2 linked regions of the Aquibium microcysteis genome follow. The protein of the gene in region 1 interacts with the protein of each later gene in a pairwise test. Links are inferred from orthologs where the notes say so. Each region holds a gene or a part of one and is shown in the gene's direction. Other genes may lie near its edges.

Region 1 (4,655 bases):
ACGGCGCCCGTCTTCATCGACGGAAGGAAGGCGGCGACGCTGCGCGGACCCGCCATCGCCGAAGACTTCCAGAAGATGGTGGCCGACTACATCGAGCGGCGCTTCGGCGCGGGCCGGACCGCGGCGGCGGAATAGCCGATGGGCGTCCGGAGAAGCCTCTCGCGGCTTCTTCCAGTCTGTCTCCTCGGCCTCGCGACCGCCGCACAGGCGGTCCCGCCACCGCCGCCGCAGGCAAGGCCCGTGACAGTGGCCCGGATCTGCGCGCTGATCGGCGCCCACGCCGATCGCAACGGCCTGTCGCGCGACTTCTTCGCGCGTCTGATCTGGAAGGAGAGCCGGTTCGACCCGAACGCCGTCAGTCCGGCCGGCGCGGAAGGGATCGCCCAGTTCATGCCCGGCACTGCGGCCATGCGCGGGCTCGACGACAGCTTCGACGTCGCGAAGGCCATTCCCGCTTCCGCGGCCTATCTCGCGGAACTGGCCGAGGGCTTCGGCAACCTCGGGCTCGCGGCGGCGGCCTACAATGCCGGCGAGAGCCGCGTCTCGCGCTGGCTCTCGTCCGGCGGGTTCCTGCCGCTCGAGACGGAGAACTACGTGCTCGACATCCTCGGGGCCCCGGCCGACAGCTTCATCGGCCAGGCGGGCCCGGGGGACGTTCCGCCGCTCGCCGAAGGCAAGGATTTCCAGGAGGCCTGCGAGGCGCTGCCCGCCACCCGCACCGCGACGGTGCCGATGTCGAGCGTCCAGCTGAAGCCCTGGGGCGTCCAGCTCGCCGGCCATTTCCGGCGCGACGTGGCGATCCGGCAGTACCAGCGGGTGAAGGGCCGGTTTCCCGGCCTGCTCGCGGAGCACGAGCCGGTGGTGAGCCGCGTTCGCTCACCGCTCGGGCGGCGAGGCATCCATGCCGTCCGGATCGGCGTGGACGACCGGGCGAGCGCCGACAGGATCTGCCGGGAGTTGCGAGCGGCCGGCGGCTCCTGCATCGTGCTGCGCAACCGGTAGATCGCGGCCGGTCCGGCGGTCAGTGATCGCGCCGGGCGATGAAGTGCGCCGCCGCCCGCAGCATCGAGGCCGTTTCGCCGAACGGCTCGAGCAGTTCCTCGGCCTGCGCCACGAGCCCGTCGAGCTGCCGGCGGGTCCAGTCGACCCCGTGCAGGCCGGGCAGCGTCGCCTTTCCCGCGGCTGCATCCTTGCCGGTCGCCTTTCCCAGCGTCGCGGCGTCGGAGGTCAGGTCGAGCAGGTCGTCGGCGAGCTGGAAGGCAAGCCCGACGGCCGATCCGAACTCGGCCAGTCGCGCCCGCTCGGCCGGATCCGCGCCGCCGACGATGGCGCCGGCCTCGCAGGCGAAGCGGATCAGCGCGCCGGTCTTCATGGCCTGCAGCATCAGGATGCCGGCCTCGTCGGGCGCGTCGCGTTCCGCCGCGAGGTCGAGCATCTGTCCCCCCGCCATGCCGCCGAGGCCCGACGCGCGGGCGAGCGCAGCCACCAGCGCCACGCGGGCGGCGGCCGGCAATTCCGTCTCCTCGCTCGCAACGATGTCGAAGGCATAGGTGAGCAGGCTGTCGCCGGCCAGGATCGCCGTCGCCTCGTCGAAGGCCCTGTGCACCGTCGGCTGGCCGCGGCGGAGATCGTCGTCGTCCATCGCCGGCAGATCGTCGTGGATGAGCGAGTAGCAGTGGACGCATTCGAGTGCGGCGGCGACGCGGAGCGGCGCCTCGCCTTCGACACCGAAGAGCGCGGCACTTTCCATGACCAGGAACGGCCGCAGGCGCTTGCCGCCGTTCAGCACGCCATGGCGCATCGCCTGCATCAGTCGTTCCGGCCGCGCAACCTCGCCATCGCGGGGCCGGCCATCGAGCAGCGAGCGCAGGCGCCGCTCCACGGCGTCGGCGTGGCTCATGCGCGCGGCTTCGAAGAGGGCGAGGGCGTCGGCTTGCATGGTGCGAGCGATGGCTGCAAATTGGTCGCCGGTCAAGCGTGCCGGCGCCCGCGCCGAGATGCGCCGTTGCATGACCAGCCCGCAGGCTCTATTCAGCCTTGGAACGACCCGGTCAGGCTGGATTTGAACACGCAAGACGACAGTTCCATGGCCGCGAAGGGCCGCAGCATGCGCCGGAAGCCGGGCCGGGCGCGCGGCCGTGCCGCCAGATGGCTGCGGCGCGGCGGGCTCGTTCTCGTCATGCTCGTCCTTGCGCCCGTCGTGCTGACGCTGATCGGCCTGCTGCCCTTCGTGCACCCCGTCTCGACCCTGATGGTTCGCGACTTCGTGACGATGCGCGCCTTCGAGCGGCACTGGGTGGATATCGAAGAGATCGAGCCGCTGCTCGTCCATTCCGTCATCATGTCGGAAGACGGGCAGTTCTGCGCGCACGGCGGGATCGACTGGAGCGCGCTGTCGTCGGTCATCGACGACGCGCTGGCGGGTGAACCGACGCGTGGCGCCTCCACCATCTCCATGCAGACGGTCAAGAACCTCTATCTCTGGCAGGGCCGCTCCTTCGTGCGCAAGGCACTGGAGGTTCCGCTGGCGCTGGGTTTCGATTTCGTGGTCCCGAAGCGGCGGACGATGGAAATCTACCTCAACATCGTCGAGTGGGCTCCCGGCATCTATGGGGCGGAGGCGGCGTCGCTGTATCATTTCGGCGTGTCGGCTGCCGATCTGTCGCGACGACAGGCGGCCCTGCTGGCGGTCACGCTTCCCAATCCCCACGAGCGCGATCCGGCCAAGCCTTCAGCCGGATTGAGACGCCTCGCCGACATCATCGAGAGGCGGGCGCGGCAGGCCGGAAGTCACGTCGCCTGCGTGGGGTGAGCCGCCGCAGGCACCAGGATGGCGGAAAAAAATCGATGCCTGCGGCTGGCCAAGCGGCGCACGAGCGTGTATAGGCACGCGACTTTCACAAGACGGCCTGTCGCCTCGGCCCTTCTCCGAGGGCGCGACGGGTCTTTGACCGATGATGGAGCAGGTACCATGGCTGTCCCGAAAAGGAAAACCTCGCCGTCGAAGCGCGGCATGCGTCGCGCGGCGGACGCGCTCAAGGCCCCGACCTATGTCGAGGACAAGAATTCCGGTGAACTGCGCCGTCCGCACCACATCGACCTGAAGACGGGCATGTATCGCGGCCGCCAGGTTCTGGAGCCCAAGGAAGGCTGATCCTCTACCTCAGCCGACGTAGACCGACCGGCCTCGTGCCGGTCTTTTACTTTGCAGAACGACGCTCCGAACGATCGAGCCGGCTTGACGTGGTCGCGCCACCGCGACAGTTTGCGCCACCGCATCAACCGGAAGCCGTGCCATGGCGATCGTCCCGCTGCTCATCATCCCCTTCATCCTGTTCAACCTCGGCCTCACCGGTCTGCTGGGGGGCGGGGAAACAGGTCCGTGGGAGCAGGTGCTCTTTTCCATCCCGATGATGTCGGGCGGTGCTTTCGCGATGACGCTCGGCGACCTGTTGATCGTCGTCGCGCTCTTCCTGCTCTTCTTCGAGATCATGAAGTCGACGCGCACGTCGAATGCTTCCGTGGTCGATCACCTGCTGTCCACCTTCGTGTTCGTCGCCTATCTGGTGGAGTTCCTCCTCGTCGATCAGGCGGCGCACTCGGTGTTCTTCATCCTCATGGTCATCGCCTTCATCGACCTGATCGCGGGCTTCTCCGTCTCGATCCGGTCGGCCGGGCGAGACGTGAGCTTCAATTGACGATCCCGGACGGACAGAGGCCTCCCGTGCGAAACTTCGACCTGCCGGGCCGGTCGCCGGTCATCGCCGAGAACGGCATGGCAGCGACGTCGCATCCGCTCGCCACCGCGACCGCATTGTCGATGCTGCGCGACGGCGGCAACGCGGTCGACGCCGCCATCGCGGCCAGCGCGGTGCTCGCGGTGGTCGAGCCGCACATGACCGGCATCGGCGGCGACTGCTTCGTCATCCTGGCCGAGCCGGACGGCACCGTGCACGGGCTGAACGGGTCCGGGCGGTCGGCGGCGGGCGCGCAGGCGGCCTGGTACCGCGAGCGCGGCTTCCCGAAGGTGCCGGCCTACGGCGCGCACGCAGTCACCGTGCCGGCGGCCGTGAAGGCCTGGGAAGTTCTGGCGCAGCGCTTCGGCACGCGCAGCTTCGACGGGCTCTTCTCCGATGCGATCCGCTATGCGCAGGAGGGCTTCGCCATCCACCCGCGCGTCGCCCGCGACTGGCCGCACCACGTCGCGGACCTCGCCGCGGACGAGGGCGGGCGCAGGCACTATCTCGTCGATGGCCGGGCCCCCGAGGCGTTCACGCGGTTGAAGCTGCCGGCGCTCGCCGCGACGCTGCGGCGGATCGCGACGGAGGGGTCGCGGGCATTCTACGAGGGGCCGATCGCGGCCGAGATCGCCGCGACGGTGCGGGCGAAGGGCGGTTTTCTCGACGAGGCCGACCTGGGGGCCGTCACCGCCGACTGGGTCGGCACGATCACGACCGACTATCACGGCCACACCGTCCACGAGATCCCGCCGAGCGGGCAGGGGATCACCGCGCTGATCATCCTGAACCTGATGACCGAACTCGGCGCCGACCGGCTCGCGCCAGGCAGCGCGGAGCGGCATCACCTGATGATCGAGGCGGCGCGGCTGGCCTATGCCGTGCGCGACCGCGAGGTCGCCGACCCCTCCGCCATGT
Region 2 (3,790 bases), 1.9 Mb from region 1 along the record:
ACCTGCCGGAGGTCGTCGTGCAGGCGCCGACCTTCGAGCAGGCAGGCAAGGCGGTCGCCGCGTCGGAGGCGGAGGCGGAGCGCAATCCGCGCGCGCGCTCGGCCAAGCTGCGCGCCGCCATCCGCACCGGTGCGCCGGCCCGGCGCGAGGACCATTCGATCTTCGGATTTCCGCGGCTGCCGGACATCCGTTCAACAGGCGAGGAGCGCTGACGTGTTCCGTACCACCGACATCGTGCTGATCGCGGTCATGGTCTCGGCCGCCGCCTTCACCTACCAGACCAAGCATGCCGCGGAGGACGAGCTGCGTGCGCTGCGCCGTCTGGAGAGCCAGATCCGGTTCGAGGAGGAGACGGCCGACCTGCTGCGCGCCGACTGGAGCCTGCTCACCCAGCCGGCGCGCCTGCAGGCGCTGGTGACGACCTACCAGGCGGAACTCAACCTCCAGCCCATCGACGCGCGCCAGATCGCCGATCCGTCCGCCATCCCGATGCCGGCGGTCGATCTCGACGACCCGGCGCAGGCACCGCCCGACGGGCTCGCCGCCAGCGGCACCGACGCAACCATCACCGGGAGTACACCGCGATGAAAGGCTGGCTGAAGGCAGGGACGGCGCTCGGCCGTCTTCGGCGAACCAAATCGCAGGACGACGCGCAGCAGATCGTGGTCGAGGGCCGGCGCAAGGCGAATGGCGGGCGCTCGCGCGTGTTCATCACCATGGCGGTGTTCTTCGGGATCTACGCCACGATCACCGGGCGGCTGGTCTATCTGGGCATGCAGGAGCCGGAGACCGGGCAGTTCTTCGGCGGCGGCCGGATGGCCGCGTCGCGGCCCGACATCCTCGACCGCAACGGCCAGGTGCTGGCGACCGACATCAAGTCGGCTTCGCTGTTTGCGGAACCACGCCGCATCGTCGACCCCGACGAGGCGGTGGAACTGCTGTCCACCGTGCTGCCATCGCTCGACTACGAGCAGACCTATCGCAAGCTGACCAGCGGCTCCGGCTTCGCCTGGCTCAAGCGCGAGATCACGCCGCGGCAGCAGAACGAGATCATGCAGCTCGGCATTCCCGGGATCGGCTTCCGACCGGAGAAGCGGCGCTTCTACCCGGGCGGGCCGACCGCTTCGCACATCCTCGGCCTCGTCAACATCGACAACGAGGGCATCGCGGGGATGGAGAAGTACGTCGACGGGCAGGGGCTCGCCGACCTGCGCGCGACCGGGCTCGTCTCCGCGTCCTCGCTGGCGCCCGTGAAGCTGTCGATCGACCTGCGCGTCCAGCACATCGTGCGCGACGAGATCGCGTCCGCGATGGAGCGCTACCACGCGATCGCGGCCGGCGCGGTGGTGCTGGACGTCAACACCGGCGAGATCATGGCGATGGCCTCGGTGCCGGACTTCGACCCGAACAACCCGTTCAATGCGCACGAGAAGGATCGGCTGAACCGCATGTCGGCCGGCGTCTACGAGATGGGCTCGACGGTCAAGAGCTTCACCACGGCCATGGTTCTCGATGCCGGAAAGGCGACGCTCAACAGTTCCTACGACGCGTCGCGGCCGCTCTCGATGGGCCGCTTCACGATCCGCGACTTCCACGGCAAGGGCCGCGTGCTGACCGTGCCGGAAGTCTTCATCTATTCGTCGAACATCGCGTCGGCGCGCATGGCCATGGACGTCGGCATCGCCGGTCACCGCGACTTCCTGAAGCGGCTCGGTCTGCTCGACCGCATGCAGACGGAACTGCCCGAGGTGGCGTCGCCGACCGAGCCGAAGGAATGGAAGCAGCTGAACTCGATCACGATCTCCTTCGGCCATGGCTTCGCCACGACGCCGCTGCAGACAGCGGTCGCGGCGGCGGCGCTGATGAACGGCGGCAAGCTGATTCCCCCGACCTTCCTGCCGCGGACGCAGGAGGAAGCCGACCAGGTCGCGGTGCAGGTGCTGAACCCGCGCACGACCATGGACATGCGCTATCTCTACCGGCTCAATGCCGAAAAGGGATCGGGCAAGCGCGCCGAGGTGCCGGGCTACCGGGTCGGCGGCAAGACCGGCACCGCCGAGAAGGTTGTGAACGGGCGCTACGCCAAGGACAAGCGCTTCAACGCATTCCTGGCCGCCTTCCCGATCGAGAACCCGCAATACGTGGTCCTGTCGGTGATCGACGAGCCCAAGCCGGAAAAACCGGGCATGGGAGCGACGGCCGGCTCCAACGCGGCGCCGATCGTGGCCAACATCATCCGCCGCGCCGCGCCGCTGCTTGGCGTCAAGCCGGAATTCGGCCATGAAAGCGGGGCCCTCCTGGTCTCGAACTGATGATTCTGATCGACGCGCCGTGGGGATGGCGCGCCAAAACCCCGAAACAGTGAACGTATGAAGCTCCGCGATTTCGCAGATATCGTCCCCAACGGTCCCGCCGCTTCAGGCGAAATCTCCGTCGAGGGTATCACGTCGGATTCCCGCGCCGTCCGGCCGGGTTACGTCTTCGCGGCGCTGAAGGGCACCAGGAGCGACGGGATGGCCTTTGCGGCCGATGCCGTCGCGCGCGGTGCGGTCGCGGTGATCGCCGCCGAAGACGCGGACACCTCGGGGCTCTCCGTTCCAGTCCTGCGCTCCGGAGACCCTCGGCGGGCGCTGGCGCTGGCGGCCGCGCGGTTCCACGGCCGCCAGCCCGAGACCATGGTGGCGGTGACGGGGACCAGCGGCAAGACCTCGGTCGCCGCCTTCGTGCGCCAGATCTGGGCGCATGCCGGCAAGGCGGCCGCGAGCATCGGAACGACGGGCGTCGTTGCGCCGGGCCGCAGCGAATACGGGTCGCTGACGACGCCGGATCCCGTGGAACTGCACCGGCTTCTGGCCGAACTCGCCGCCGCCGGCGTGACCCATGCCTCCATGGAGGCGTCGAGCCACGGGCTCGACCAGCGCCGGCTCGATGGCGTGCGGCTCGCCGCCGCCGGCTTCACCAATCTCGGCCGCGACCACATGGACTACCACCCGACGGTCGAGGACTACCACGCCGCCAAGATGCGGCTGTTCACCGAACTGCTGCCGAAAGGAGCGCCGGCGGTCATCTTCGCCGACGATGCCTGGTCGGACGCGACGATCGCAGCGGCCTCAGGCGCCGGCCTCGACGTGCGCACCGTCGGCCGCAAGGGGACCTTCCTGTCGCTCAAGCGGGTCGAGCACGAGCGGCGGCGGCAGCGGGCGGAGATCGAGGCGGGCGGGGCCATCCACGAGATCGTGCTGCCGCTGGCGGGCGACTTCCAGATCGCCAATGCGCTCGTGGCCGCCGGCCTCGCGATCGCGACGGGGATCGACGCGGCGACGGCGCTGAAGGCGCTGGAGCACCTCGAAGGCGCTCCGGGCAGACTCGATCTGGTCGGCTCCACCGCCGCCGGCGCGCCGGTCTATGTCGACTATGCGCACAAGCCGGAGGCGCTGGAGAACGTGCTCGCCGCGGTGCGGCCCTTCACGACCGGCCGCGTCGTGGTGGTGTTCGGCTGCGGCGGCGACCGCGACACGGGCAAGAGGCCGATCATGGGCGAGATCGCCACGCGCCTCGCCGACGTCGCCATCGTCACCGACGACAATCCCCGCTCGGAGGTTCCGGCCGAGATTCGAGCCCAGATTCTGGCAGCCGCACCCGGCGCGATCGAGATCGGCGATCGCCGCCAGGCGATCCGCGCGGCCGTCGGCATGCTGGCCGCCGGGGATACGCTGGTGATCGCGGGCAAGGGACACGAAGTGGGCCAGACGGTCGCCGGCCGGACGCATCATTTTTCCGACCACGAGGA

What was found. Proteins that work in one complex are often made in the same cells at the same time.
Region 2: the proteins of mtgA (region 1) and IAI54_RS09275 interact in binary tests that used the Escherichia coli proteins (3 or more experiments, as listed by UniProt). The link is inferred for Aquibium microcysteis from one-to-one orthologs.

The regions. Positions count from the first base shown.
Region 1 is NZ_CP061080.1:3,948,009-3,952,663, reverse strand. Bases 989-3,959 are described here. They hold mtgA (monofunctional biosynthetic peptidoglycan transglycosylase), read left to right. Parts: upstream 989-2,107; coding sequence 2,108-2,812; downstream 2,813-3,959. Other genes in these bases: IAI54_RS18410 (gamma-glutamyltransferase family protein), read left to right, coding at 3,725-3,959; IAI54_RS18415 (hypothetical protein), read left to right, coding at 3,297-3,698; rpmF (50S ribosomal protein L32), read left to right, coding at 2,972-3,154; IAI54_RS18430 (polyprenyl synthetase family protein), read right to left, coding at 1,022-1,900; IAI54_RS18435 (lytic transglycosylase domain-containing protein), read left to right, coding at 989-1,002. Also shown: ispG (flavodoxin-dependent (E)-4-hydroxy-3-methylbut-2-enyl-diphosphate synthase), read left to right, coding at 1-135; more of IAI54_RS18435, read left to right, coding at 139-988; more of IAI54_RS18410, read left to right, coding at 3,960-4,655. UniProt on the Escherichia coli protein: Peptidoglycan polymerase that catalyzes glycan chain elongation from lipid-linked precursors. May play a role in peptidoglycan assembly during cell division in collaboration with other cell division proteins.
Region 2 is NZ_CP061080.1:2,016,634-2,020,423, reverse strand. Bases 1-2,948 are described here. They hold IAI54_RS09275 (peptidoglycan D,D-transpeptidase FtsI family protein), read left to right. Parts: upstream 1-584; coding sequence 585-2,312; downstream 2,313-2,948. Other genes in these bases: IAI54_RS09270 (UDP-N-acetylmuramoyl-L-alanyl-D-glutamate--2,6-diaminopimelate ligase), read left to right, coding at 2,370-2,948; ftsL (cell division protein FtsL), read left to right, coding at 214-588; rsmH (16S rRNA (cytosine(1402)-N(4))-methyltransferase RsmH), read left to right, coding at 1-212. In the rest of the region: more of IAI54_RS09270, read left to right, coding at 2,949-3,790. UniProt on the Escherichia coli protein: Essential cell division protein that catalyzes cross-linking of the peptidoglycan cell wall at the division septum. Required for localization of FtsN.